2 regions of the Halopseudomonas sp. genome follow, and region 2 is predicted to be linked to the other one. Evidence: riboswitches for the same ligand, from Rfam matches in the RefSeq annotation. Region 2 holds a riboswitch; the other holds the start of a gene.

Region 1 (14,997 bases), on a different contig from region 2:
CACCCTGCCCCGCGTGCGCTGCATATGCCGATCAATGTCGCGGTCGATGCAGTTGTTCATCACGCAGCCACTGGCAACCACCAGCGACAGCCCGATCACGGTAGCCAGCAGCAGACCGAGATCGATCTGCCCCTGGGCGGCGAGGAAGTATCCCCCCGCCACCGCAATCAGGTTGCCAAAGATGATGCCGGGCTTGGTGACCAGCAGGTAGCGTTTGAGTTTCACTGGAACATCCAGGGCATCATCAGCATGTCGGCGTTAATCATGATCCAGATGGCCAGACCAACCAGCATGACGATGATCAGTATGGTGAACAGGAAGGCCACCAGGTTCCAGCGGCCCTCGGACGAGGTGTTCATGTGCAGGAAGCACACCAGATGCACCACGACCTGAATCACACCCATGGTCAGCATGCTGATCAGATTGACGCTCTGGCTGAACTGCCCACTCATCACCATCCCGAACGGGATGGCAGTGAGGAGCACCGACAGGATGAAACCGATAGCGTAAGAGCCGTAGCTGCCGTGGCCGGCGCCGGCGTCGGAATGCGCATGACTCATCAGATAGTCCCCATCAGATAGACAATGGTGAACACGCAGATCCAGACGATGTCCAGGAAGTGCCAGAACAGGCTCAGGCACATCAGGCGTGTGTTGTTACGGTCGGTCAGACCGCGCTTGCTGACCTGCAGCATCATGATGACCATCCACACCAGGCCAGCCGTCACGTGCAGACCGTGCATGCCGACCAGGGTGAAGAAGGACGACAGGAATGCGCTCTTGTCCGGGCCAAAGCCTTCGACGATCAGGTGATGGAATTCGTTGATTTCCATCCCGATGAAGCCTGCGCCCAGCACAAAGGTCGCCGCCAGCCAGGCCAGCGTCTGGCCCTTGAAGCCGCGGTGCGCCGCGATCATGGCAAAGCCGTAGGTGCAACTACTGACCAGCAGCAGTGCGGTTTCACCCAGCACATAGGGCAGCTCGAAGATGTCCTTGCCGCTGGGGCCACCGGCCGTGTGGTTGACCAGCACGGCGTAGGTGGCGAACACACAGGCGAACAGGATGCAGTCGGTCATCAGGTACAGCCAGAAGCCGAATACGGTGTTGCCGCCGGTGTCGTGGTGCGCGTGGTCGTCATGCGCCACGGCGTGGTTGGAGTGCATTACAGTGCTCGACATGTCAGATCTGCTCCGCAACGGGTTGAGTGTTCAGCACCTGACGCGGCGCTTCAAAGTTGGCGTGATGCAGGTTCTCGATGCGCTCTACTTCGTCAGGCTGCACGTAGTAGTCGACGTCTTCGTTGTAGCTGCGGGCGATGAAGGTGGCGATCATGCCGATGAAGCTGGCCGCTCCCAGCCACCAGATGTGCCAGACCAGCGCAAAACCGAATACAGCACCCAGCAGACCGATGATCAGACCAGCCGAGGTGTTCTTCGGCATGTGGATCGGCGCGTAATGATCAGGCCGCAGGTAGGCTTCGCCACGCTCTTTCATGTCCTGGAAGGCATCCAGTGCACGTACGGTCGGTGTAACGGCGAAGTTGTAGAACGGCGGCGGCGAACTGGTGGACCACTCCAGGGTGCGACCACCCCACGGGTCACCGGTAACGTCACGCAGCGACTCACGGTTACGCAGGCTGACGACCAGCTGCGCCAGCTGGAACAGAATCCCGCACAGAATCAGCGCTGCACCGAAAAAGGCAACTATCAGGTACGGCTGCCACATCGGGTTGTCGTAGTGGTTCAGACGGCGCGTCATGCCCATGAAGCCCAGCACATAGAGCGGCATGAAGGCGACGAAGAAACCGGTGAACCAGCACCAGAAGGCGCCTTTACCCAAACGCTCGTCCAGCTTGAAGCCGAAGGCTTTCGGGAACCAGAAGGTGAAGCCAGCCAGATAGCCGAACACCGCACCACCGATGATGGTGTTATGGAAGTGAGCAATCAGGAACAGGCTGTTGTGCAGCACGTAGTCCGCACCCGGCACGGCAAGCAGGACGCCGGTCATGCCGCCCACGGTGAAGGTCACCATAAAGCCCAGAGTCCACAGCACCGGCGTGGTGAACTGCACGCGACCGCGGAACATGGTGAACAGCCAGTTGAACAGCTTCACCCCGGTCGGCACCGAAATGACCATAGTGGCAACACCGAAGAAGGCGTTGACGTTGGCACCCGAGCCCATGGTGAAGAAGTGGTGCAACCAAACCACGAAGCCCAGAACGGTGATCGCGGCGCTGGCCCAGATCATCGAGGTGTAGCCGAACAGCTTCTTGCCGGAGAAGGTCGAGATCACTTCAGAGAAGATACCGAACGCCGGCAGGATGAGGATGTACACCTCGGGGTGACCCCAGGCCCAGAACAGGTTGATGTACATCATGGCGTTGCCGCCAAGCTCGTTGGTGAAGAAGTGCATGTCCAGATAACGGTCCAGACTCAGCAGCGCCAGCGTGGCGGTCAGAATCGGGAAGGACGCAATAATCAGGATGTTGGTGAAGGTGCAGGTCCAGGTGAAGACCGGCATTTTCATCAGGGTCATGCCGGGTGCGCGCATCTTGAACACGGTCACCAAGAAGTTCACGCCGGTCAACAGCGTCCCTAGCCCCGATAACTGCAACGCCCAAATGTAATAGTCGACCCCCACGCCCGGGCTGTAGCCCAGTTCTGCCAGCGGCGGGTAAGCAACCCAACCGGTGCGCGCGAACTCCCCTACCCCCAGCGACACGTTGACCAGAATCGCACCGGCCACGAACAGCCAGAAGCTGAGCGAGTTGAGGAACGGGAAGGCAACGTCACGGGCGCCAATCTGCAGCGGCACCGCAATGTTCATCAGACCAACCATGAACGGCATCGCCATGAAGATGATCATGATCACACCGTGCGCGGTGAAGATCTGGTCGTAGTGCTCAGGCGGCAGGTAGCCCTGCGAAGCGCCTTCGGCAATCGCCAGCTGGCCGCGCATCATGATGGCGTCGGCAAAGCCGCGCAGCAGCATGATCAGGGCAACTAGGATATACATCACACCGATTTTCTTGTGGTCAACCGAAGTCAGCCACTCGGTCCACAGGTAGCCCCACTTGCGGTAGTAGGTGATGGCGCCAAAGATCCCCAGCCCGGCAATCGCAACGACCGCCAGGGTGATCATGATAATGGGCTCGTGGAACGGCACGGCCTCGAGTGTCAGCTTGCCAAACATCAGTGGGTCTCCTCGGCAGCGTTCATGGGCATGCCAGCCATTTCGGCGCCTGCATGAGCCTCATGGCCTGCGTGACCCGCGTGGTCTTCGTGGCCGGCCGCGTGCTTACCGCCGTTGTGGTATTGCATGAGGATGGTCTCGTACAGGATCGGGCTGACGCTGCCGTAGTAACGGACCGGATCGGCCTTGCTCGGCGCTACGAGCGCCGGATAGCTGTTCAGATCCAGCGTCTCGGTATTGGCTTTGACCTGGCTAACCCAGTCGCTGAAGCCCTGCTCATCGGTGGCGATGGCCTGAAACTTCATGTCGGAAAAGCCTTCGCCGCTCAGGTTGGCTGAGAAACCGTCGTAGCTGCCTTCATGGTTGGCGATCAGATGCAGCTTGGTCTGCATGCCGGCCATCGAGTAGATCTGGCTGCCCAGCGCCGGGATGAAGAAGGAATTCATCGCCGATTGGGAAGTGATCTTGAAGTTGACTGGGGTGTCGACCGGGAAGGCCAGTTCGTTGACGGTGGCGATGCCCTGCTCTGGGTAGATAAACAACCATTTCCAGTCCAGCGATACCACTTGCACCTCGATCGGCTTTACGTCCGAGTCGAGCGGGCGGTATGGGTCCAGCTCATGGGTGGTCTTCCAGGTGATGGTGCCGAGGATGGCGACGATGACGCAGGGGATGATCCAGACCACCAGTTCAATCGCGGTGGAGTGGGACCAGTTAGGTCGATAGGTCGCCTTGGTGTTGCTTTCGCGGTACTTCCAGGCAAACACCAGGGTCATCACGATGACCGGAATTACCACGATCAGCATCAGCAGCGTGGCGGTGATGATCAGCGACTTTTCGTCGACGCCGACCTGCCCTTTCGGGTCCAGCAACACCATCTTGCAGCCGCCGAGCATCAGCAGCGGCAACCAGGCGAGCCGTTTCAGGATTGAAGTTATCTGCTTCGGGTTCATGTTGCAGCCTTAGTCGTTGAACAGGCCCTCGCGCCCGACAGGGAACGAGGTGCAACAGGCCCCAGTGATGTGCACCCACCAGCCGACCAATAGCCCACGCAACAGCACCCCGTGACGCTCCCGCATGAGCGTGTCAGGTGCTGCCGGGTGGTTTTTATGGGTCAGCGTAATGTCTTTGTGCAGACTGAGACGGCGTACAGCATCAATCGCCAAACTGGCCGCGGGAGCGGCGCCTTCCGTGGGGTACCAGATCGAGCGTCTGGAACCTGTTGCGAGAAGTATTACAAAGTATTTCAGAGTGGCGCGCAATTGTAACAAGTGGTGACATAGATCAATGCAGCGTTTCAAATTCACCAACAGCACCGTGTATTTAAGCGAATGAGAAATGCTCGCAAGTCGCGCGTGATGCGGGGTTCACGCGGATAGATACAGCTCTGCAACAGCTGTTTCGGAGGTGCGTCAATGTGCCGCGCAGCACTGGCGCTCGGCACCCTGTCACAGGACGGGTTCGCTGCGGCGACTGGCCGCAGAGCAAGCGCTGGAGAAAATATGTCGAAGGCGTACCATCAGGCCATCAACATGAGGTACACGACATGAGCGAAACCGCGCCGTCCTACGGCACAGCCGACGCGTCCTATCAGGCCGCAGGGGAAATTGATGGCATCCGCCGGCTGGTCGATGATTTCTATCAGGAAATGGACAGCTGGGAGGGAGCGCAGGAGCTCCGTGCCCTGCACGCGCCGGACCTTGCGTCGGCGCGTGCCAAGCTAACCGCGTTTCTGTCCGGGTGGCTGGGCGGCCCCCGGCTGTTTCAGCAGCAGTATGGCGGGATCAGCATTCCCGCCTTCCATGCCAAGTGGGATGTTGGCCCGGAGCTGCGCGACCAATGGTTGGAGTGCATGGCCAGAGCCATCACTAAACAGCCTTACCATCCCGCGTTCGCCAGCTACCTGCTGGAGCAACTGCGGGTGCCCGCGAACCGCGTGGTGCAGGCCAGCCAGGCTATGCGCCAAGCCCAACAGTAGCCGCTAAAGCGGCTTCTCCCAAAACATCGCCCGCCCCATTTCCGGGTCCAGCTGGTAGCCCTCAAACCCGAGGTTGAGGTAGGTGCGCTGCGCGGTCTTATTGCCTTCCAGCACCTCGAGTGTCAGCTTGCAGCAACCGCGCTGAACAGCGACCTCCTCGACCAGGCGCAGCATCTGCTGAGCGATGCCCTGGCCTCGCCAGCGGCGCGACACCATCACATCGTGGATATTGATCAACGGCTTGCCCTTGAAGGTGGAAAATCCTTCGAAGCAGTTGACCAGGCCGACGTGTTCGTCACCGGAAACGGCCAAGACAAACAGGTAATCTGGCCGTACAGCCAGCTTGTCCGGCAACGATTCCAGCAGCTCGGGCGCCAGTTGCGCGGCGCCACCCATAGGATCAAGTGCGTACTCTGCGAGCAACGATTTCAGTGCCGATGCATGCACAGAATCAGCAAGATTGCCGACGATTACCTCAACAGTCATTGCCCAGCCTCCGGGTGCTGCAGTTGTTGTTGCAGCGTCAACAGGGTTTGGTTGCCGGGACTCAACGCGAGCCCTTTGGCGATCTGCTCACGTGCTGCTTCGCCCTGCCCTGCGCTGTTCAGTGCAACTGCAAATACATACCGGTAATGGGTGTTTTGCGGATCTAGCATGACTGCACGGCGCAGCTCGACCAGTGCGGTCGCCATATCCTTGCTGCGGACCTTGAGGAGCCCAAGACTAAAATGCAGCGGCGCCGCCTCCGGTAGTTTCTCCAACCCTCGGTTGAGCAGTGCTTCGGCCTCCGGGTCGCGCATGGAAGCGCGGTAGAGATCGGCCAGGTTTACGTAGGCACCGATAAAGTACGGATCGAGCTGCAGCGCCCGCTGATAGGCGTCCTCGGCCAACGCAATGTCGTTGCGGGTCTGGTAGTACAAACCAATGTTCAGCTGTGCCGCCGGATCATCCGCGTTGGCTTGTTGCGCTTGCAGATACTCCTGCTGCGCGCGACGGAGTTTTTCAATGTCATCGCCGCGCATCTGCTCGGGCGGAATATCCAGCAATTGCGCGGTTGCCTGCAACCTGACGACGCGTTCGGGTGCATCCAGTAGCGGGCTGGCAAGCTGCCAACGGGTGACCGCCGGGTAGCTGCCAATCGCCTCCAGCGCGCCGAGGCGGATGATCGGATCTTTGGCGCGCAGGCCGACAAACAGCGACTGGGCGACTTCCGGGCCGGGCCAGGCCTGCAGCAGGCTGGCGGCGGTGGCGCGGGCAATCGCCGGCTGGCCTTCGTCCGCCAACAGCGTCAACAAATCCTGTTGGGCACCAACCGCACCGGAACGACCTGCAGCCAGGGTATGCGCGTACTGCTGCAAACCCTCCGGCACGTGTCCGTACCACTGTTCGACGTGTTCTGCCGCCCATTCTGGCGTCTGGTCGGTATGGCACTGATTGCAGGCGTTAGGTACACCCAGGCTGACGCTCAGATCAGGGCGCGGAATGCGCAAACTGTGATCGCGCCGCGGGTCCACCTCCATGTAGGTGGTGGTCGGCATGTGGCAGTCAACACAGGCGCTGCCCTGCACGCTGCTGTGGAAATGGTGCTTGGGCGTCTGATAGCGATCGGCCTGGTGGCACTGCAGGCAAACACCGTCGCCGGGCACCTTGAGTTCGAGTGAGTGGGGGTTGTGGCAATCACTGCAGGTTACCCCGGCCTGATACATCTTGCTCTGCAGGAAGGAGCCATGCACAAACACCTCGTCCTGAATCTGGCCGTCCGGGTGATAGAGGCCTTGATCCAGCGTGGAGAGCAGATAATTTTCCACCAGCAGTCCTGCGTCCTGCGGGTCGTCAAACAGTTGTGCCCGGCGCGAGTGACACGCAGCGCAGGCCTGAATTTCTTTCTCGCTGGTGCGTGGCTGGCTGCGGCTCACCACGCCGTTCTCGTCATGCTGCCAGGTCACGCCTTCACGCTCGTCGAAGCGGACCGCCAGCCCCAAGGTAGCGGCCATATTCGGGTGCGCCGCCGGATCATTGGCCCATTCCACATGGTCAGATGCAGGGCCATGGCAGGACTCGCAGGACACGTCGATCTCGGCCCAGTCCGTGTGGTAGGTGTTGGTTGCAGCGTTGAAGTTGCGCTGCAGATTGGTTGAGTGGCACTCAGCGCACATCAGGTTCCAGTTGAACTGGCGTCCGCTCCAATGCAGTGCCTTGACCGGATCATCGCCGTTGGCGTCCGGATTGAGCTGAAACCAGCGCTGACCGCCCTCAACGGCAGGGCGTGCGTCCCAGGCAACGCTGAAGGCTTGATAGCGCCCCCCTGGCATCGCCAGCAGATACTGCTGCAACGGATAGACACCGAAGGTGTACTCGGCAACAAAGTCCTGCATGTCGCCATCCGGGCCTGCGGTGTTGACCAGAAACTGGCCGTCGCGCTGAAAGAAGGTGCTGGTCACACCACCGAAGCTGAAGCTGGCGTTGTTGAAGTTGCCCAGCACGGTATCCGCGTTGGCTTCCTGCATGGCCTGATCATGATGCGAGCCAGAGAAATCGGCCGTCTGCTGTTCATGGCATCCGGCACAGGTCTCGCGCCCGACATACTGCGGCCCGAGAACGCTAACGGGCTGCTGGGCGACGGGTGGTGCTGCAACTGGAGCTTGCTGAACCGGTGCAGGTGGCGCTACCGGCGGCAGCACCACTTCGGTGGGCCGCGCGCTTAGCCACCAGATGACAACGGCAGCGATGACCAAAATCAGTGGCAAAAGCAGTCGCCACAGCGACGGGGCGGGAGCAGCTTCCCTGGACTTCTTGTTATCGGCCATTGGCTGGCAACTTCCTTTTCACGGTTGTGCACGCATGCTAGCGAACCTGATGGTGACAATACCAGCGTGGGCACGAACGCGATGCCAACTCAGTGACAGTCTTCTTCCTCGACACGGTTGCGGCCACCGGCTTTCGCCCGGTAGGTGGCCAGATCTGCAGCGTTCAGCAGTTGATCCAGGCTTGCCGTGCCGTTGGCCGACGCTGTCACGCCAAAGCTGCAACTGATAGGGATCTTCTGGTTGTCGTACACAATCTCCAGCGCAGCGATTGATGCGCGCAGCCGCTCCGCCAATTCCCGCGCGGCGCTCAGCCCCGTGGCTGGCATCAGCACGGCAAATTCTTCACCGCCCAACCTGACAGCGATGTCCGCCGCACGGGTGTGATGGCGCAGTTCATCGGCCAGCGCCACCAGCACAGCGTCACCCGCGGCGTGACCATAGCGGTCATTGATACGCTTGAAACGATCGGCATCAAGCGCAATCAACGCTACCGGTTGCTGCTGGCGCCGCGCCTGCTCCAATACATGCTGACCAAATGCAAACAACGCACGGCGATTGGCTAGACCGGTCAGCGCATCCTCATTGGCGAGCTGCTCGGCCTGCAGGCGCGCCTCGGTCAATTGGTTCTGCAGATCCTTCAGATCGGTGATATCGGTAGCGATTTCCATCCGCACTAGACGACCATCTGGCCAGCGAATGGCTTGATCACGGCACTGATACCAGCGGTTGTTGTGAGTATTGCGAAACTCCCACACTTGCACACCAGACGGCCTGCCGTGCGGATCGAGCAGCAATGCGTTGTTGCAGAATGAGCACGGCCCTGTCTGGCCGGATTGCAGTACCTGCCAGCACTTTCGACCGTCGGCGTCGCCCCATTCTGTCCGTCCGTAAGCGTTGAGAAAGAGCAACTCATGGGTGTTCATATCAGCTACGTAGACCAGTGCATCCAGACTATCGAGTACTGTTTCGATAGCCATACGATCAACGTCCATATCGTCGGCTATCACATCAGAGTCATCACGCATGAGAACACCTGTCGTCAACCCGCACTTCGCCCTGACGGCCTGTCATTGGCGGCTGTTGGCTTTCCCTGCTTGCTCTATCAGTTAAGCAGCCTGGCTGGCCAACCGCCAACAATACCGGGTCACGACTTACGCCGTTGAAAGAATATGTGACATCATGTGGCCCGCATCACCTGTATCCCATCCCACCTGTCGCCAGGGGAGCCCGAGCTTTCATGTTCCGGGCTGAGAACACGCCACGTTTTGCTTGGCCGAAACCCTGGAACCTGATCCGGTTCATACCGGCGGAGGAAGCGCGACATGCTTTACCTGTCTATCGCGGCGCTGGTTGCCGTGCTGCTGTTGTTCGTATGGATTGGCCTGCGCTCACGCGGTAACGAGGCATTGGACGATTTCGTCACCGCCCGCAACTCGCAGAGCAGCTGGGCCATCGGCCTGTCGTTCCTGGCCTCAGGCATGGGCGGCTGGATTCTCTTTGCCCCGCCGGAAGTCGGCGTGCTGGTTGGCCCACTTGGCCTGGCGGGCTACGCCCTCGGCGCCGCCCTGCCCTTTGCGGTGTTTGCCCTGTGCGGGCCGGCGATTCGTCGCCGTCTGCCAGAGGGGCGCAGCATCGGAGAATTCGCTCAGCACTGTTACGGTGGTGGTGTGCGCCGCTGGGTCGGGCTGATCTCGCTGCTGTACATGGCGTGTTTCCTGATTGCCGAGTTGACTGCCATCGGCGCGATCACCGCGATGCTGTCCGACATCAACGGTAACCTCGTGGTAATCGGTGTGGCCGTCACCACGCTGATCTACACCGCCTGGGGCGGGCTGCGTGCCAGTATGACCACGGACCGCTGGCAGGGTTGGCTGCTGATCGCCCTGTTGCTGTTGGTCGGCGGCGTTGCAGTTGACCGTCTGCCGTCAATCGAACCAAACACCGCGCTGCCCGGTATTCCGGCATCGGCCGCACTCAGCGTTGCGCTCACACTGATCATCGCGGTCACCGCTGCCAACCTGTTCCACCAGGGCTACTGGCAGCGCCTGTGGGCCGCGCAGGACGCCACCGCCCTGGGCCGTGGCGCAGCCATTGGCGGCATTGCGACCGTGCTGGTTGTCGCGGTGGTGGGCGGCTTGGGCATCCTGACGCTGATGAGCGGTGCCGATATTGGCTCTCCGCCGATTCCGTTCTTTGCCATGCTGCGCGATGCCCCGGGCTGGCTGGCACTGCCTGCGCTGCTGCTGGCAATCACCCTGGTCGCCTCCTCGGTCGACACCCTGCAGAACGCTATCGTTTCGCTGGCGGTCACCGAGAAGCAGGGGCTCAGCCTGTCGGCTGCGCGCTGGTTTACCCTACTGCTGATGATCCCCGTCGTGTTGATCGCGTTGCAGGGCATGTCGGTGCTGCGACTGTTCCTGATCGCCGACCTGCTCTGTGCAACCGCCGTTGTGCCGGTCCTGCTGGGCCTCTGGTCGCGGATGTCCCCGCTTGCCGCAATCGCCGGTTCGCTGGCGGGGCTGCTTGGTGCCATTCTGCCGGGCTGGCTGGAGACAGGCAGCGCCCTGCAAGGCGCAGTGCTGGCCAGTTTCCCCAACACGGTTCCGACTCTGCCGCCATTCGTCGGTGCGCTCGTGGCATCCACCGTTGTCAGCGTGCTCTGTGCGCTCCTGCTGTCGGCTCGTCAGCCCCAAACAGCACGCTAACTCCCTCTGCGTAGCCGCACCCTGCGGCTACGCGCCCTTTCCTTCAGCGCTTGGTTGGCAATAAATGCCGACTTATTTTCCGCATTCAACCAGCCCGTTCCGTCCGCGAGCAGGCAGTCTATAGTCCTCTGTACGCACACATAATAAAAAGAGAGCAAGACGATGATGAATGAGCACTTTGACGTGCTGATCATCGGTGCCGGACTGTCTGGCATCGGTACGGCCGTACACATCTCCCAAGAGTGCCCGGGCAAGCGACTGGCCATTCTCGAGCGACGCGAGCGTGTCGGTGGCACCTGGGACCTGTTCAACTATCCCGGCATTCGCTCCGACTCCGACATGTTCAGCTTCGGCTATGACTTCCGCCCCTGGAATGACCTGAATACGCTGGCAGATGGTGAGTCCATTCGCAACTACATCGGCGACACCGCCCGCGAATATGGCGTAGACAAACTGATTCGCTTCGGCATCGAAACCGAGCAGGCACAGTGGTGCAGCGAACAGCAGCAATGGGTCATCAGCACCCGCGACCTTAACACCGATGAGGCACGTCATTTCAGCTGCGACTTTCTGATCAGCTGCACTGGCTACTACGACCACAATACCGGCTACCTGCCAGACTTCCCGGACGTTGAGCGCTTCCAGGGCCAATGTATTCATCCTCAACATTGGCCGGCTGACCTGGACTACCGCGGCAAGAAAGTCATCGTTATTGGCAGTGGTGCGACTGCCGTTACTGTCGTACCAGCGATGGCCGACGCGGCAGCCCACGTCACCATGCTGCAGCGTTCACCGTCCTATGTGATGACGGTTCCGGCGCGCGACAAACTCACCGAGGTGCTGCGCAAAGTCATGCCGGAAAGCTGGGCGAACGGCTTGGCACGCAAGCGCAACATTCTGATCCAACGCTGGCTGTTCAAGGCCGCCAAACGCTGGCCTCAAGGCATGCGCCGCCACCTGCTAAAGCAGGTCGCCAAACAGCTCGACGACCCGGGCCAGATGAAGCACTTTACCCCGACCTACATGCCCTGGGACCAACGCCTCTGCGCCGTGCCCGACGGCGACCTGTTCAAGGCCATCAACAGCGGCAAGGCATCGGTGGTGACCGATCAAATCGACACCTTCACCGAGCGCGGCATCAAGCTGGCATCAGGGCAGGAGCTGGAAGCCGACATCATAATCACCGCAACCGGTCTGAAGTTGCAGCTGCTGGGAGGCACACAGCTGCTGATTGACGGCAGGCCTTTCGATCTACAACAGCAAATGACCTACAAGGGTGTGCTGCTGCAAAACGTGCCCAACATGGCGTGGATCTTCGGCTATACCAACGCCCCGTGGACACTCAAGGCCGACATTGCTGCCCGGTATGTCTGTCGCCTGATCAACCACCTGCGCGCCACCGGAATGCAGGTGGTTGTACCACGCGACCACGACCACTGCTCGCTGCCGGATGAGTCTGTCATGGGTGCGCTGGAATCCGGGTACGTGCAACGCGCCAACAGCGTGCTGCCGCGCCAAGGCCAGAAATCACCATGGCGGCTCCTCAACGCCTATGAGGCGGATCGCGTGATGCTGCTGGATGAAGCGATCGAGGACGACATCCTCGAGTTTGAGCCGCGCAATATCGAAGCAGACAACAAGAACGCTGGCGCCAAGCGCCGAGCCGCATAAAGCAGGGAGATATCCATTTGAGCAAGTCAATTGAACATGTAACCGTCCTTGGTGCAGGCGTCTTGGGCGGTCAGATTTGCTGGCACAGCGCATTCAAGGGCAAGCAGGTTGTTGTATACGACCTGTTTGAAAAAGGCCTGGAGCAATGCCGCTTCGCTCACCAGCAGTATGCCGAGATCTACAAGCGGGATCTGGGTGCCACTGATGAACAGATTGAGCAGACCCGCGCGCGCCTGCGTTACAGCACCGATCTGGCTGATGCCGTGGCAAATGCCGATCTGGTTATCGAGGCCGTGCCGGAGATCCCTGAAGTGAAAAAGCAGGTCTACCGGGACATGGCACCGCTGTTACCGGCCAACTGCCTGCTGGCAACCAACTCCTCCACCCTGCTGCCAAGTGACTTTGCCGAAGACACCGGCCGCCCGGAGAAGTATTGCGCCCTGCACTTCGCCAATCTGATCTGGTCCATCAACCTCGCTGAAGTAATGGCTCACGCCAAAACCGCTGAGGATACGTTGCGAGCCATCACCCGCTTTGCGATTGAGATCGGCATGATCCCGGTCCCCGTCAGCAAACCGCAAAATGGCTACGTCATTAACTCACTGCTGGTGCCGCTGCTGTCGGCAGCACAAACCCTGGTTACCAACGGCGTTGCCACGCCGGAAACCGTCGACCGCACATACATGGTGATGAACCGCGGAGCGAGCATGGGGCCGTTTGGCGTGATCGACGTCGTTGGCATGAAAACCTGCTACGACATCACCCAGTATTGGGGGAACCTCAATCAGGATGAGCAGGCGCTGAAGAACGCCGACTACATCAAGCGCAACTTCCTTGATCAGGGCAAACTGGGACTGCAGACCGGCAGCGGTTTCTACTCATACCCAAACCCCGCGTACGCTGATCCAGCCTTCCTGGCTGAACCCGGTCTGGACGTCGTTGAAGAAGTCGTCAGACTGACGCGCCCGCAATAGTCGGCTCCCTGGTGGCGTGGCAGCCTCGCCACGCCACCAGGGCGTTAGTTTGCTTCTGGCTCACCGCCAGGCTGTTTGCCCGGCTCACCGAGCAGCAAAACTACGAGGGCCACCAGCGGCATCGCGCCGCCCAGCAGAGAGGCTGCAAGCCAGCCACCGCTCACATAGGCCCACGCCCCGGCCGCTGAACCCACTGCCCCACCAATAAAAAAGGTAGCCATGTAAATGGCATTCAGACGACTGCGCTCAGCTTCACCCAGCGAGTAGATTGCGCGTTGGCCGAGTACCACATTGCCAGACACACCCAAGTCGAGCAGCACCGCTGCAGCCACCAGCAAAAACAGCGACAGCCCTGTGCCCGACTCGACGATATGCGTCATCGCAAATGCGACCATCACCGAAAGCATCGCGCTGATAGTAGCGATTCGAGTCAGCCCGCGATCAGCCAGGCGCCCGGCGACCGGCGCCGATACCACCCCTGCCACACCGGCGAGGGCGAACAACGCGATTCCTGACTGTGACAGCTGAAAATCAGGGCCGGCCAGCAGCAGAGGCGTGGTGGTCCAGAACAGACTGAAGGCACCAAACATCATCGCTTGGTAAAACGCCCTGCGCTGCAGAACCGGCGTATGGCGTGCCAGGGAAGCCATCGAGCGCAACAGCGCCAGATAGCCCAGACTCGCAGTGGGAACACGTCGCGGTATCACTCGCTGCATGACCAGCACCAACGCCACCATCAAACCGGCAGAAACAAAGAACATGGCGCGCCAGGAGGCCAGATCGGCGACAAAGCTGGATACCGGCCGGGCCAGCATGATGCCGAACATCAGGCCACCCATGACGTTGCCGACCACCTGCCCTCGCCGTTCCGGCGTCGCCAGGTGAGCGGCAAGCGGAACGATTATCTGGACCGCAACGGCACCGATCCCAATCACCAGAGAGCAGGCGAGAAAGGCCATTGAAGACTCAGATAGCGCGGTGCCGAGCGATGCAAGCGCCAACAGCAGCACCATCGCACTGATCAGCGACCGGTTCTCCAACCGATCGGCCAGTGGCACAACCAGCAGAAGCCCTACCACGTAGCCAATTTGCGTCAGAGTCACGATCAGCCCGCTGGCCTCCGGTGTCATGCCGAGCGCCAGGCTGATAGGACCGATCAGCGGCTGAGAGTAATAGAGGTTCGCGACTATCAGGCCGCAGCACGCCGCGAGAAAAAACATCAGGCCGTTGGCAATGCCTCTGCTGTTATCTGGCACCTTCGACATTGGCGCTCCGTACAGGCCGAAAAGGGAAGTCGGCCATGCTACGCCTATTTGTTCGTATTTTGTCGAACCACATGAGGCGCGAGACTGAAAAGACTGTTGCGTGAATGGAACGGCGTTTAGCTGTTAAGCAGCTTCAGCATGGTCGTACGCTGCTCGTCACTCAGCGCTTGCTGCTTCATCGCCTTTGCGAGACTGGCGTATGCCGTGCTAAGCGCTCCCGCCAGACTGGCAAGCTGACTGCGCAGTCCATCCATCAGAACGCTGCGCTCGTCATCCGACAGGCTTTGCTGGCGGGCAAGGTCGTTGATCTGCTGCTGGACCTCAGCGATCTGCTGCTTGAGTTCACGGATATGCTTGAGCAGCCGTTTGATGATTTCGGGTAAATCGCTGTCATCGATGTCTTGAT
Region 2 (14,997 bases):
ACGAACAAGAAGACGGCCACACTCCCGACGTGCCAATGCAGAAGCAGGCAATGCTCGCCGTCCGCCTGGGCAACCAGGACGCCCTCCGCCGCCTGCCACGCGAGCGCTTGATGAAGCTGCTTGAGCGCTACCGACAGCAGGTACAGCATGCCTGCCAGCTGTATGGTGGCGAGCAACACACGCTACACGACGGCACCAGTATCGCGTTGTTCAAAGACAGCACGGGCGACGGATCGGAACTGAAACATGGATTGTGCTGCGGTGAGCTGCTGCGCGTACTGGGTCACGATTTGCAGATCGAGATTGCCGATACCGGTATCGCGCTGCATCTGCAGCTCGCACTCGGTCATGCCGGCGGCCTGGAGGGCTTGGACGACGAGGCACTGGGTCAGCATGACGCCTGCCTACGGGTCATGGAGCAACTGCAGCACAGTCGCAACCTGCTGCTGGTGGACGCCGAGCTGGCAGCCAGTGACGGCCTGTCTCAATGCGCGTCAGCACGCCGTTTGGCGAGCCAACCCGGGACCTTCTGCATTGAGCGCCTGCTGGAGCCCTATCAGTCGCTTCTGGAACGCCAACTCAGCTCCCTCTACAACCAGCGCCAGTCCTGAGACTGGCGCTGCATTTCCTATTCGGCAGTCGGTTCAGCACTGGACGCGGACGTCAGCTCGACTGCAACCGAATCAACCTTCTGGAAACCACGTGGCAGCTTGTTACCGCGCCTGCCACGCTCACCGCTGTAGTGTTCAAGGTCTCCGGCCTTCAGCGTCAGGGTCCGTTTTCCAGCGGTCAGCACCAGCTGAGCGCCCGGCGGCAGCACGGCAAGCCCGGCAACAAATTCCTCGCGAGATTTCACCCGCGCCGAAGGCAGAGAAATGATCTTGTTACCCTTGCCCTTGGCCAGTTGTGGCAAATCCTTCAGCGGAAATACCAGCAGACGGCCTTCGTTGGACACCGCCGCCAGGTGGCTACTCTGCGGATAGCGTACCGCCTGCGGCGACATGATGCGTCCGCCATCAGGAATATTCAGCAACGCCTTGCCGTTCTTATTCTTGGCCAGCATATCTTCACCCTTGACCAAGAATCCGTAACCGGCGTCCGAGGCCAGTAGATACAAGCCCTGCTCGTCAGGCATCAGGACGGCGTCAAACCCAGCCCCGGACGGCGGACTGAATCGACCAGTAAGGGGCTCACCCTGGCCCCGCGCAGACGGTAGCGTGTGCGCAGATAGCGAGTAACTCCGGCCCGTACTATCGATAAATACCGCCTGCTGATTGGAGCGGCCGCTGGCCTGTGCCAGGAAGCCGTCCCCGGCCTTGTAACTGAGACCAGTGCCATCGACATCATGGCCCTTGGCGCAGCGGACCCAGCCCTTCTCTGACATCACGACCGTCACCGGCTCGGACGGCACCAGCTCGGTTTCCGACAGCGCGCGCGCCTCTTTGCGCTCTACCAGCGGTGAGCGGCGCTCATCGCCATAGGTTTCAGCATCAGCGGCCAGTTCATCACGCACCAGCGTGCGCAGCTTGTACTCGTCGCCGAGAATGCTCTGCAGCTCATCACGCTCTTCGCGCAGCGCATCCTGCTCGGCGCGAATCTTCATCTCTTCCAGTCGCGCCAACTGACGCAAGCGGGTATCAAGAATGTAGTCAGCCTGCAGCTCGCTGAGGTCGAAACGCGCGATCAATTCGGCCTTGGGGTGCTCTTCGGTACGGATGATGTGGATGACTTCATCCAGATTGAGGAAGGCAACCAGCAAACCGTCCAACAGGTGCAGGCGCGCCAGAACCTTGTCCAGACGGAACTGCAAACGACGACGCACCGTCGCAACCCGGAAGCCCAGCCACTCGCTCAGCATGCCCCACAGGTCCTTCACGGCCGGTTTGCCGTCAGTACCGATGACGTTCATGTTGACCCGATAGCTGTGCTCCAGATCAGTCGTCGCAAACAGATGCTGCATCAGGTCGTCCAAATCGATCCGGTTGGAGCGCGGGACGATGACAATACGGGTCGGGTTTTCGTGATCAGATTCATCACGCAGATCTGCCACCATCGGCAGCTTCTTGTTCTGCATCTGTGCGGCGATCTGTTCCAACACCTTGGCCCCGGACACCTGATGCGGCAGCGCCGTGATTACCACTTCGCCGTCTTCCTTGGTCCAAACCGCACGGCAGCGCACTGAGCCGCGACCGCTGGCGTACATCTTCAGCAGCTCGTGACGCGGCGTGATGATCTCCGCTTCAGTGGGGAAGTCCGGGCCCTGAATGTGCTCCAGAATCTCGTCCAGCCCCGCGCCCGGATCATCCAACAGACGAATGCAGGCGGCTGCCACTTCCTTCAGGTTATGCGGCGGAATATCCGTTGCCATGCCCACGGCAATGCCAGTAGTGCCGTTGAGCAGCAGATTGGGCAGACGTGCCGGCAGCACCATGGGCTCGTCCATCGTGCCGTCAAAGTTGGGCTGCCAGTCGACCGTGCCCTGCCCCAACTCGCTCAGCAGCACCTCGCTGTAGCGCGCCAGACGGGCCTCGGTATAACGCATGGCCGCGAAAGACTTCGGGTCATCCGGCGCCCCCCAGTTGCCCTGACCGTCCACCAGCGGATAACGATAGGAGAACGGTTGTGCCATGAGCACCATGGCTTCGTAGCACGCCGAGTCGCCATGGGGGTGGTACTTACCGAGCACGTCACCGACGGTACGGGCCGACTTTTTGTGCTTGGAACTGGCGGAAAGGCCCAGTTCACTCATTGCATAGACGATACGACGCTGTACCGGTTTGAGGCCATCGCCGATGTGTGGCAACGCCCGATCCATGATGACGTACATGGAATAGTTGAGATAGGCCTCCTCGGTAAAGGACGCCAGCGTTCGCCGCTCGACCCCATCGAGGCTCAGGTCCAGTCCATCACTCATGCTTACTCTCCACTCAGGCGGCTGCGCGCCATGCGCAGCCCGCCGGATAACTCATTGGTACTGTCGCAGCAGCAGATCGCCGCCCTGCGAACGAAAATCCAGTTGTCTGAGGGCGCTCATGCCCAGCAGCACTTCCTCACCCGCCATACCCGGCACAATGCCGGCCTCTACATCGCGCAGCACGATATCGCCAAGCTGCAGCGTCTGCAGACGAGTTGCATAGCCTTCAGCGGTCCCATTGGCGGTATCAACCATGAACTGCCGGCCACGTGACAGCCCCAGTTCATCGGCAAGGCCAGCAGGAACCGCGACAAAGCTAGCCCCGGTATCAACCAACAGCGTGACTGTCTTACTGTTGATCTCTCCACGCAGCAGATAATGCCCCTGCCGGTTGGGTTCCAACCGCACTTCGACCGCACTGCCCAACTGGCTCGATTCAGGGCGCTGGTTAGGATTGCGCTGACGCTCCTCTACCCCACTGAACCAGTATGCGGCCAGCAACAGCCCTGCCACCCAGGCCAGGATCATCATCCCGGTCCCCAACTTGCGTTGTGATGGGGGCAGAGGCTCGTTCACGGCTGATAGCCCTCACGCCAGTCCCCGGGCAAGGCAAAGTGGAACAACCAAGGGCGAAGATCACCATCGGGGCGAGCGCGGTCGTTGTTATCGAGACCAACAACAATCCCGCTCTCGTCAATCAGCAGCGCCTCAGCCAGGCCGTATGGCGCATCCGGGTAGAAATAGGGCTCAACCAGCACACTTTGCGCGAACGACCAGCAGCGCTCACGCTGCCCGGACAGCGGGTTGCGGCGGCAGACCTGATGGGCATTACGCTCCAGCGTCCAAAGCCGACCTTGCCAGTAAACGACATCCGAAAAATCCACCGGCATGACCTCACGATTGAGAATGCCGGGACCAAAGGGTTCCGTCGGCAGGAATCGACGTTCAGCCAACAGCACACAACCAGCGAGAGGGCATTTCCATTCATCACCCTGATGCTGAAGCTTGATCAGCCCACGCGCCTGACGCTCAGCGGCGAGCCAGAGCGTTCCGGCCTCTGCGTCAATCGCAATGCCTTCGGCCAGCGCATTGATCTGCTGCCACAAGCCACGCGCTTCACCTTCGGTGTAAAGCGCCGGGTCCAGATTCAGCCACTTACCCGCCACAGGCGCATCAGACGGCGGCGGCAAACGCAGCACGCCCAGCTGACTCTCACTGACCAGATAGCGATTGCCCTGCCCGTCGCACGCCAGTCCTTCGAAGTCCAGCGCCGGCCCACTCAAGCCACGTAACCAGGCGCCAGCCAGCAACTGCACCGGCAACATCGAGGGCGTCTCTGTCGGCAGCACAAAAGACTCAACCTCTGCCGTATAGGCCTCCTCCGTGCGCTGCAGGACGAACAAGCTGGCATCTTCACGGTCAGACACCGCGAGCAGACGCCCGTCACAGCGCTGCAAGGCGGAAAGATTGCCCCGCGGCATACCATCCAGCGGCAAGGCAGACTCGAGCTGCAGCTCAGGGGCTCGCTCGAATGCCGATACGGTGCCGCTCAAAACCATCAGGAATGCGCCCAGCAGGCGCAGACGGGTGCCACTCATCAAAGCAGCACCTCGGCCAGATTGCCTTTACTCTCAAGCCAGACCTTGCGGTCAGAGGAGCGCTTCTTGGCCAGCAGCATGTCCATCAGCTGCTCAGTGTCCTGCGTCTCATCAACGGTCAACTGCACCAGTCGACGGGTTTCCGGTGCCATGGTCGTTTCGCGCAGCTGCAGCGGATTCATCTCGCCCAGCCCCTTGAAACGCGTCACCTGAATCTTGCCGCGCTTACCCTCGGCCTCGATGCGATCAAGGATGCCCTGCTTCTCGGCATCATCCAGCGCGTAATAAACGTCTTTACCGATATCAATCCGATACAGCGGCGGCATCGCCACGAACACATGACCCGCCTCCACCAACGGGCGGAAATGGCGCACGAAGAGCGCGCAAAGCAGCGTGGCGATGTGCAGGCCATCCGAATCCGCATCAGCCAGAATGCAAATCTTGCCGTAGCGCAGCTGTTCCAGGCTGGCCGCTCCGGGGTCTACGCCGATGGCGACAGCGATGTCGTGCACTTCTTGTGAGCCCAGCACCTCGCTGGACTCAACTTCCCACGTGTTCAGAATCTTGCCGCGCAGCGGCATGATCGCCTGAAACTCTTTGTCACGCGCCTGCTTGGCACTGCCACCGGCCGAGTCACCCTCAACCAGAAACAGCTCTGAACGCTTGCTGTCCTGGCCGACACAGTCAGCCAGTTTCCCCGGCAGCGCCGGGCCCTGCGTAATGCGCTTACGCTCAATCTTCTTGCCCGCCTTCAAACGACGACCCGCATGGCTGATGGCCATTTCGGCAATCAGTTGGCCGATGTCCGCGTGCTGGTTCAACCACAGACTGAAGGCATCCTTGACAACGCCGGACACAAACGCGGCGGATTCCCGAGACGACAGCCGCTCCTTGGTCTGGCCGGAGAACTGCGCCTCGGCCATTTTCAGCGACAGCACATAGCTGACGCGTTCCCAGATATCTTCCGGCGCCAGTTTCAGGCCACGCGGCAGCAGGTTGCGGAACTCGCAGAACTCGCGGATGGCCTCCAGCAGGCCGGCGCGCAGGCCGTTAACGTGGGTACCGCCCTGCGCAGTCGGGATCAGGTTAACGTAGCTTTCCTGCACCAATTCGCCGCCTTCGGGCAGCCAGAACACAGCCCAGTCGACCGCCTCCTGCTTGGCCGCGAAGCTGCCTGAGAAGGGTTCTTCCGGCAGTTTTGGCCACTCAGCGCAGGCATCCACAAGGTAATCGCGCAAACCGTCTTCGTAGTACCAGCTGATTTTTTCGCCGGACTGGCGGTCGTCGAAGTCAACCTTGAGTCCCGGACACAGAACAGCCTTGGCCTTGAGCAGGTGCTTGAGGCGGCTGACACTGAATTTGGGAGAGTCGAAGTACTTGGCGTCCGGCCAGAAAATTACCGAGGTACCGGTATTACGCTTGCCAACGGTGCCAATCACCTCCAGTTCGCGTACCTTGTCGCCGTTCTCGAAGGCCATGGCGTACTCCTGGCCATCACGCTTGACCCGCACCTCAACACGCAGCGAGAGTGCGTTCACAACCGAGATACCCACACCGTGCAGACCACCGGAGAACTGGTAGTTTTTGTTCGAGAACTTGCCGCCAGCGTGCAGTCTGGTGAGAATCAGCTCAACACCGGAAACGCCTTCTTCCGGGTGAATATCCACCGGCATACCGCGGCCGTCATCGCTGACCTCCAGAGCGTTGTCCTGATGCAGCACCACACTGATAGTGCGCGCATGCCCGGCGAGCGCTTCGTCAACGCTGTTATCGATGACTTCCTGAGCCAGGTGGTTGGGACGCGCGGTGTCGGTGTACATGCCCGGGCGACGTCGCACCGGGTCCAGGCCGCTGAGTACTTCAAGCGCATCCGCGTTATAGGTCGAATCAGACATGGTGTGAGCAGGTATCCTTCTTGAATTTCTTCAACGCCCACCCGCCTGCCTGACTGACTGACGCCGGCCATCGGAGTGAGCTTGCATGGGGTCACATAGTATCCGGCGGGCTGGCTGCCTGCCACCGTCCGTGCGGCGACAGCTCAATAGCCGACCGCTCCCGGGTTGGGCAGAAACAGCCCATCCGGTAGACGGGACACAGCAGTCTCGATACGACCATCGTCATACAGACGCAGCCAGCGATAGCCTGGCGCCAGCGTATCGGCGGCAAAATCGCTGCTGCCGGCAGCGAACTGCACACAGGTCGACGGCGTAGCCAGCAGCCGCAGATGAGCAAGCTGCTGATCGAAGTGCTGGTGAATATGCCCCCAGAGTACCACCTTCACCTCTGGCCGGTGCTGAATACGACTGAGCAGGTCCTGCGGATTGAGCAAACCGATCGGCTCCATCCAGTCGCTGCCGATACTCACCGGCTGATGGTGCAGGCAAACCATGACATGACGATCGCCGACTGAGCTAAGCGCTTGATCAACGATAGCCAATTGAGAGGGTTCCAGGCGACCAGGAACGGCGCCCAAAATGCTGGTATCGAGCATCACAATGCGCCAGTTTCCGACATCGATCCACTGACGGTTGAGGCCCAGCGGATCACCGATCTCGGTCATCAACTCGGCATCATCGTGGTTACCGGGGATCCAGTAGCACGGCGCAGGTAAGCGCTGGCTGGCAGCGATAAAACGCCGATAGGCCGCTTCACTGGCATCCTGGGTGATATCGCCGGTGGCCAGGACCACATCCATCTCGGGCGTCTGCTCAAGCACCATATCGATGACAGCATCCAGACTGGCCTGTGTATCCAGCCCGAGCAGATCTGCGCCCATCTCGGAAAACAGGTGACTGTCCGTCAACTGAACCACGCAGACGAAATCCGACCCTAACGACATCGTGCCCCCACTCCTCGCTCCCTTGTTCAGGTGTAATCTTGGCTGTTGCCGCTACAGGAATCCAGCGATTCGGTCACAGACCCTGACCTGCAAATGACAACGGCTGCGCGCTTTGTCCATGGCGCTGGCAGTAGCCTAACCACTCCCCGAGGAACTGGTTGAGCTGGAATTTCTCGTCCGGCTGCAGCATCTGCTCGTTCGGGTAGGGATAAACCCCGCGAAACCGCCGACTGTTGTACGCGGCGACCACCTCGGCAAGACCAGCATCATGGTAGAGGCGCACTTCCATGCTGGGCGGTGTCACCCACTCGTGTTGACGTTCATGCGAGAGCTGCAGGGTCGACGTATAAGGGCAGCGCTCCAGCACCCGCATCACCAACGCCTGCACAGTCCCGTCACCGGCGTCGACGATGATCCTTCGGTGGTCTTCCTCGTGCATGGACGGCATCAGCTTGAGCAGCTTCCAATAATTGCTCTCGCACAGCGCCTGCAGACCGATCAGATCAACATGGTAACGGGGTTTGCGCAGGGGCATCATGGCTGTGGCCCCGCTTCGGCTCTCAGCCGATCGGCATGCAGCTGCAGCCATTGCATGGCGATGATGCTGGCAGCATTGTCGATACGACCATCTTCGACAGCTGCGACAGCTTCCGCACGCGGCCAGAGGCTAACGCGAATATCCTCGCCTTCTTCCGCAAGACCGTGAATACCGCCCACGCCGCGGCTGTCGACCAGCGCGCAATAGAGATAAACGCGTTCGTCGCTGCCGCCTGGGGATGGGTAATAACGGGTAATCGGGTGCAAGGACAGCAGGCTCAGCCCTGCCTCCTCCTGTGCTTCGCGATGGGCCACTTCCTCCGGCGCCTCATCGGTGTCAATCAGGCCGGCGACCAGCTCCAGCATCCAGGGGCTATCGCTCTTTTCCAGCGCACCGACCCGCACCTGCTCAATCAAAACCAACTGATCGAGCCAAGGGTCGTAGGGCAGCACGCAGACGGCGTCGTGACGCACAAATAATTCGCGTCGCAACACCGGGCCCCAGCCACCGTCGAATAAACGGTGGCGCAGCTGTAGGACATCCAGACGATAGAAACCCCGAAAGCCGTCTTCACGGCTGATAATTTCCACGTCGGCGCGGGTAAAGGACAAATCAACACCCCCAAAAAAAACGATTTCAGCAGACAGAACCACCCGTAATCGGACAATGCCTGCTGACGAGCGTCTAAGCTCGCATATCTTTTGGGGCGTCGGCAAGGGTCCAGACGTGCCTGAACCCTTACCTACGGCTTTCGCTATACCTTGTGGTAGAGCTGAGAACCAGTGGTGCGAAACTCTGCCGACTTGGCCTTCATGCCTTCTTCAACCGCCAGGTCCACTGCTGCAATACGTTGCTCTGCAGCATATTCCCGCACTTCCTGAGTAATTTTCATCGAGCAGAATTTGGGCCCGCACATCGAACAGAAGTGCGCGACCTTGGCCGACTCCTTGGGCAGCGTCTCGTCGTGGTAGGCACGGGCAGTGTCCGGATCCAGCCCCAGGTTGAACTGGTCTTCCCAGCGGAACTCAAAGCGCGCCTTGCTCAGCGCGTTGTCACGAATCTGTGCACCCGGATGCCCTTTGGCCAGATCGGCAGCGTGGGCTGCGATTTTGTAGGTAATGATGCCGGTCTTGACGTCATCCCGGTTCGGCAGCCCCAGATGCTCCTTGGGCGTCACGTAGCAAAGCATCGCACAGCCAAACCAGCCGATCATCGCCGCACCGATACCGCTGGTGATGTGATCATAGCCAGGGGCGATATCGGTGGTCAGCGGACCAAGGGTGTAGAACGGTGCTTCGTCGCAGCATTCCAGCTGCTTGTCCATGTTCTCTTTAATCAGCTGCATGGGCACGTGACCCGGACCTTCGATCATCACCTGAACATCATGCTTCCAGGCAATCTTGGTCAGCTCGCCGAGGGTTTCCAGCTCGCCAAATTGCGCTTCGTCGTTGGCGTCGGCAATAGAACCGGGGCGCAGGCCGTCACCCAGCGAGAAACTGACGTCGTAGGCCTTCATGATTTCGCAGATTTCCTCAAAGTGGGTATAGAGGAAGTTCTCCTGATGGTGCGCCAGGCACCACTTGGCCATGATCGAGCCACCGCGCGACACGATGCCGGTAACCCTTTTGGCGGTCATTGGCACATAGCGCAGCAACACGCCAGCGTGAATGGTGAAGTAATCCACACCCTGTTCGGCCTGCTCGATCAGGGTGTCACGGAAGATCTCCCAGGTCAGATCCTCGGCCACGCCGCCGACCTTCTCCAGCGCCTGATAGATCGGCACAGTCCCAATCGGCACGGGCGAATTGCGGATGATCCACTCACGGGTTTCGTGGATATTCTTGCCGGTCGACAAGTCCATGACCGTATCAGAGCCCCAGCGAATCCCCCAGGTCATCTTCTCGACCTCCTCCTCAATGGAAGAGCCCAGCGCAGAGTTACCGATGTTGCCGTTGATCTTTACCAGGAAGTTGCGACCGATGATCATCGGCTCCAGTTCGGGATGGTTGATGTTGGCCGGGATAATCGCTCGGCCCCGCGCGATCTCCTCGCGTACAAACTCGGGGGTAATTTCTTTCGGAATACTCGCACCGAAGCTGTGACCGGCATGCTGCTCCTTGAGGAGCCCCGCCTCGCGCGCCTGCTGCAGCTTCATGTTCTCGCGAATCGCCACGTACTCCATCTCGGGCGTGATGATGCCGCGCCGCGCATAGTGCATCTGCGTCACATTGCAACCAGCCTTGGCGCGGCGCGGGGTGCGAACGTGAGCAAAGCGCATATGGTCAAGCGAGGCGTCGGCCAGGCGCGCCGCGCCAAACTCCGAGGTCAGCCCGGGAAGCACTTCGGTATCTGCGCGCTCGTCGATCCAGGCACCACGCACATCTGCCAAACCGGCTCGCAGATCAATACTGACCTCGGGATCGGTGTAGGGGCCTGAGGTGTCATATACCAGCACCGGGGCGTTGGACTCACCGCCGAAGTCGGTTGGCGTGTCGGCCAGGCTGATCTCCCGCATCGGCACACGGATATCCGGACGCGAGCCGGTCAAATAGACCTTGCGGGAATTGGGGAAAGGTTGGGTGGCGGCGCTGTCGGCACCCGAGGTGGCGATGGCGGTATCAGGCAACTTGCTGTTCATTATCATGCTCCACTGCGTTGAGGCGCGCAGGGAACCGAATGACCACGGCAGTGCCCACCCTGACGGGCAGCCACGTGCGGTCTATCTCGATTCCTACGCCGGTACTAACCGGTTCAGGTTCAACGGGTATCATCTCAGCCCCCTGCAAGCAGGCAGCACCCCGTCAAGATGCCCGCACAGTCTAGAGGCATGCCGCTGGCGCCTCAAGCCCAAGACAGCCGCATTCCGACAGCAAGTGCAAAGCGGCAGCCGTCAGCTGACAAAATCCGCGAAAATGTCAGCAAAAGTCGCGACAACAGATTGTTCCCAATTGTGTCCCCCAAAGCCGCTTGACCCCGGCTCCCGACCCTTTTAGCCTTGCCTGACCCCCTCTCATGCGAAGGATCTGTGCATGTTGCGCCCGCTTACCGTTGCACTGCTGCTGGCCGGAGTTTCCGCCCAGGCTGCCGCCAATACCGATCTGATGACCATCTACCAGCAGGCTGTGCTGAACAGCGCCGACCTCGCCGCGGCAGAAGCCGATGCGATGGCCCGCCAGGAAGCCCTGCCTCAGGCTCGCTCCCAGTTGCTGCCCAATATCGGTGTCGCCGCCGGTGCGTCACGTCAAGATCTGGAGATCGACAACGTCGGTGGTGATGAGTATTCCACTCACTACTACCAGGCCAGCCTGACCCAACCACTATTCCGTGCCGACCGCTGGTTCAGCTATCAGGCCGCCAAATCGGTCAGCCAGCAGGCGCAACTGGAGTTCTCCGCCACCCAGCAGAATCTGATCCTTGAAGTTTCCCAGGCCTACTTCGACGTCCTGCGCGCCTCCGACAATCTGGCCACCGCGAAAGCAGAAGAGAAAGCCTTCTCTCGTCAGCTGGAACAGGCACGAGAACGCTTTGACGTCGGCCTGTCGGCTCGCACCGACGTGCTGGAAGCCCAAGCTGGCTACGACAGCGCCCGTGCTGCACGCCTAACAGCGCAAACCAACCTGGATGTGAGCTATCAGGCGCTGACCCGTCTGACCAATCAGGACTACGACAGCCTGGTGGGTATCAGCCACGAGCTGCCGATCCTGCCGCCGACTCCGGCCAGCATGCAGCAGTGGGTTGAAACTGCTGCCGAGCAGAACCTGACCCTGCAGGCGAGCCGCTATGCTATCGACAGCGCTGAAGACAGCCTGCGCAGCAGTAAGGCCGGTTACGCGCCGGTGGTGGATGCATTCGTTCGCTACAGCAACGACAACGGCGGCGCCTCAATCGCGGCAGCAGGCCAGAGCAGCGTTGACAGCGAACTGACCAGCTTTGGAGTTGAGCTCAGCATGCCGCTGTTCACCGGCGGCCTGACCACCTCAAGGGTGCGCGAGTCCACTTACCGCCTGACCCAGGCAGAACAAAGCGGCGAAGCCCAGCGTCGTCGCGTGGTTGAGAGCACTCGTAATCTGTATCGCACCGTCACCTCCAGCGTTGATGAAGTAGCAGCGCGCCGTCAGGCCATCGTTTCCGCCAAGGCGGCGCTCGACGCCACCCAAACCGGTTACGAAGTCGGCACCCGCAACGTGGTCGACGTACTGGAAGCCCAGCGCAACCTGTTCCGCACCGTGCGCGACTACAACACCGTGCGCTACAACTACATCATCAATAACCTGAGCCTCAAGCAGGCGGCAGGCACGCTGAGCCCGCAAGATCTGCAGGACTTGTCCCAGTGGCTGAATCCCAACTACGATCCGGATCGCGACTTCATCCCGGAGGCAACCGAAGAGGAGGCCCGCCAGATGTCGATGGGCCGCCAGCCGCAGCCTCCAGTCGCTCCGACCAGCAGCGACAGCAGCACGTTCTGAACGCGGGACACAGAAACAAAAACAGCGCCCAAGGGCGCTGTTTTTGTTTGTTCTGAGCATTTAGCTCAACAACCGATCGATCCCCGTCAGCAAGCGCTCCAGCGCGCCCTGGTTATCTACCACCACCGACTGACCAGCCTGACCGGCCCGCTGACGAGCCGCATCGTCCTGCAGCCAGTCCTGCACTGCCGCGGCCAGTGCCGCTTCGTCATCTACCACCTGCAACGCGCCCGCCCCCTCCAGCAGCTCACTGATCTCGGTAAAGTTGAAACGGTGGGGCCCGGACAGCACCGGCAGTCCCAGCGCGGCCGGCTCCAGATAGTTATGACCGCCGTTCGGCACCAGTGAGCCACCAACAAACGCCAGATCGGCACAGGCGTAGAGAAACACCAGCTCGCCCATGGTATCGCCAACCAGCACCTGCTGATCAGCAGCCGGCAGCGCTCCGCTGCTGCGCCGCACCATACCGAACCCGCCTTCACTGACCTGACGTGCTACTGAATCAAAGCGCTCAGGGTGTCGCGGCACCAGTATCAGCAACGTATCGGGCACCTGTTCCAACACGCGCCGATGCGCACGCAGCACCTGCTCGTCTTCGCCAGCGTGCGTGCTGGCCGCAATCCAGACCGGGCGGTCGCTACCCCAGCGCGCACGTAAATCCTGCGCTTGCTGGATCTGCTGCGGGTCCGGGCGAAAATCAAATTTGATACTACCGGTCACCTGCATCTGCTCACGACTGACGCCCAGTTCAACAAAACGCAGCGCCTCAGCCTGACTCTGCACCGCCACCCAGTCCAGCGCCGCAAACATCGGCCGCACCAGCGCACCGATGCGCTGATACCCCCGGGCGGAGCGGGCCGACAGTCGGGCATTGGCCAACACCAGCGGCACGCCGGCACGCCGCGCCTCGGCCACCAGATTCGGCCACAGCTCGGTTTCCATGATGATGCCGACCTTCGGCTGCAATCGGCGCAGCAGGCGGCGTTGCAACCACGGCAGATCGTAGGGCAGATAGGCGTGTCCAACCTGCCCCGCAAACAGCTTGCGGATCTGTTCGGATCCGGTAGGCGTCATGCAGGTGATGGTAATCGGCAACTCCGGGTAGCGCTTGAGCAGCTCGCGCACCATCGGCGCTGCAGCAATGCTCTCCCCGACCGACACCGCGTGCACCCAAATACCACCGCTACGCACATCGCCGCCCAAGGCAAAGCGCTCGGCCCAGCGCCGCGCGTAGGCCGGCGCCTTGATCGCGCGGTAGAGCAGACGCAGCAGAATCAGCGGCAGGCAGAGAAAGAAAAACAGGGTATAGAGACGACGGGCCATGAAAGCGTCCTGTATCAGCAAGGCGTCCTGGGAAGTCTGCGCTGGCGCAGCAAGCCACTAGGGTAACAGATGTGACCAGCGGCACCTGCAATGACTATACTAGAGGGCCTTTTTGACCTGAGCAGCGGGAGCACATGAGCACAACCCTGGACACTGATATCTGCATCATTGGCGGCGGCATCGCCGGGCTGTGGCTGAATGCCCGCCTGCGCCAGGCCGGCTATTCCACCTTGCTGATAGAACGGGGCGCCCTCGGCGGCGGCCAGAGTGTCAAATCCCAGGGCATCATCCACGGCGGTATCAAGTACGCGCTGGGCGGCAAACTCAATGCCGCAACCGAGGCCATTGCCGACATGCCCAGCCGCTGGCGCAGCTGCCTGGCCGGTGAGGGCGAACTGGATCTGAGCGGCGTTCATGTACTCTCGCAGCATCACTATCTATGGTCTCCGGGCAGCCTGATCAGCAACCTGGCCGGCTTCTTCGCCAGCAAAGCGCTGCGCGGCAGGGTCGATCAGGTCAAGGGCAAGGCGCTGCCGACCGTATTCAATGACCCGGGATTCAAGGGCAAGGTCTACCAGCTCGGCGAGCTGGTGCTGGACGTACCCGACGTCGTCCGACGGCTGGCTGAACTGGCCGGCGACAGCCTGATCAGCGATAACAACCCGCACATACTGCGTTCCGACAACGGCGATATTGCCGGCGTGCAACTTAGCAATACCCAGATTCGCGCCCACCGCTACGTCTTCACCGCCGGCGAGGGAACCGAAGCCCTGCTGCAGGACTGGGGGATCAACGAACCGGCCATGCAGCGTCGTCCGCTGCAGATGGTGCTGGTCAAGGGTGCCAATCTGCCGCCACTGTACGCACATTGCCTCGGCGCCAGTCCCAAGCCGCGGCTGACGGTCACAACCCACCCTTGCGACGACGGCCAGTGGTGCTGGTATCTGGGCGGCGAGCTGGCCGAGCAGGGCGTCAATCAAACCCCCGACGCACTGATCGAGCAGGCTCGCCGCGAGCTGCGCGAACTACTACCATGGATTGACCTGAGCGAGTGTCAGTGGACCACCCTGCCCGTCAACCGGGCAGAACCAGCCCAAAGTGGCCTGGTGCGCCCGGACAACGCCTACGTCCAGCCGTGCCGCAACGCGCTGATCAGTTGGCCCACCAAGCTTGCGCTGGCGCCCAACCTGAGCGATCTGGTCATCCAGGAACTCGAGCGCCAGCAGATAGCACCCGGTGCCCAGCAACCCTTGCCGGCTGACCTGCCGAGACCACGGGTCGCAGAACCTCTCTGGGACGCGTGTTTTCGATGAGCAGCC

Evidence for each region. Region 2 has a riboswitch for thiamine pyrophosphate ahead of thiC (phosphomethylpyrimidine synthase ThiC). Riboswitches for the same ligand answer to the same signal wherever they lie in the genome.
Region 1: it holds a riboswitch for thiamine pyrophosphate, as region 2 does, so the genes downstream of both, AAFM31_RS02830 (sodium:solute symporter) here and thiC (phosphomethylpyrimidine synthase ThiC) in region 2, are expected to answer to the same signal.

What each region holds. Positions count from the first base shown of each region.
Region 1 is NZ_JAYPMU010000002.1:280,065-295,061, reverse strand. It holds gene cyoE (heme o synthase) at 1-225, opposite strand, end outside; gene cyoD (cytochrome o ubiquinol oxidase subunit IV) at 222-563, opposite strand; gene AAFM31_RS02865 (cytochrome o ubiquinol oxidase subunit III) at 560-1,177, opposite strand; gene cyoB (cytochrome o ubiquinol oxidase subunit I) at 1,179-3,191, opposite strand; gene cyoA (ubiquinol oxidase subunit II) at 3,191-4,144, opposite strand; gene AAFM31_RS02850 (group II truncated hemoglobin) at 4,738-5,169, shown strand; gene AAFM31_RS02845 (GNAT family N-acetyltransferase) at 5,173-5,655, opposite strand; gene AAFM31_RS02840 (ammonia-forming cytochrome c nitrite reductase subunit c552) at 5,652-7,976, opposite strand; gene AAFM31_RS02835 (GGDEF domain-containing protein) at 8,066-9,001, opposite strand; TPP riboswitch at 9,186-9,309, shown strand; gene AAFM31_RS02830 (sodium:solute symporter) at 9,299-10,681, shown strand; gene AAFM31_RS02825 (NAD(P)/FAD-dependent oxidoreductase) at 10,844-12,352, shown strand; gene AAFM31_RS02820 (3-hydroxyacyl-CoA dehydrogenase) at 12,370-13,326, shown strand; gene AAFM31_RS02815 (MFS transporter) at 13,371-14,591, opposite strand; gene AAFM31_RS02810 (hypothetical protein) at 14,708-14,997, opposite strand, start outside.
Region 2 is NZ_JAYPMU010000011.1:87,090-102,086, reverse strand. It holds gene AAFM31_RS10425 (histidine kinase) at 1-611, shown strand, start outside; gene parC (DNA topoisomerase IV subunit A) at 629-2,914, opposite strand; gene AAFM31_RS10415 (TIGR02281 family clan AA aspartic protease) at 2,966-3,445, opposite strand; gene AAFM31_RS10410 (DNA topoisomerase IV) at 3,487-4,512, opposite strand; gene parE (DNA topoisomerase IV subunit B) at 4,512-6,407, opposite strand; gene cpdA (3',5'-cyclic-AMP phosphodiesterase) at 6,551-7,351, opposite strand; gene AAFM31_RS10395 (DUF1249 domain-containing protein) at 7,425-7,886, opposite strand; gene AAFM31_RS10390 (NUDIX domain-containing protein) at 7,886-8,500, opposite strand; gene thiC (phosphomethylpyrimidine synthase ThiC) at 8,644-10,527, opposite strand; TPP riboswitch at 10,601-10,700, opposite strand; gene AAFM31_RS10380 (TolC family outer membrane protein) at 10,919-12,355, shown strand; gene waaA (lipid IV(A) 3-deoxy-D-manno-octulosonic acid transferase) at 12,416-13,678, opposite strand; gene AAFM31_RS10370 (FAD-dependent oxidoreductase) at 13,813-14,991, shown strand; gene AAFM31_RS10365 (aldo/keto reductase) at 14,988-14,997, shown strand, end outside.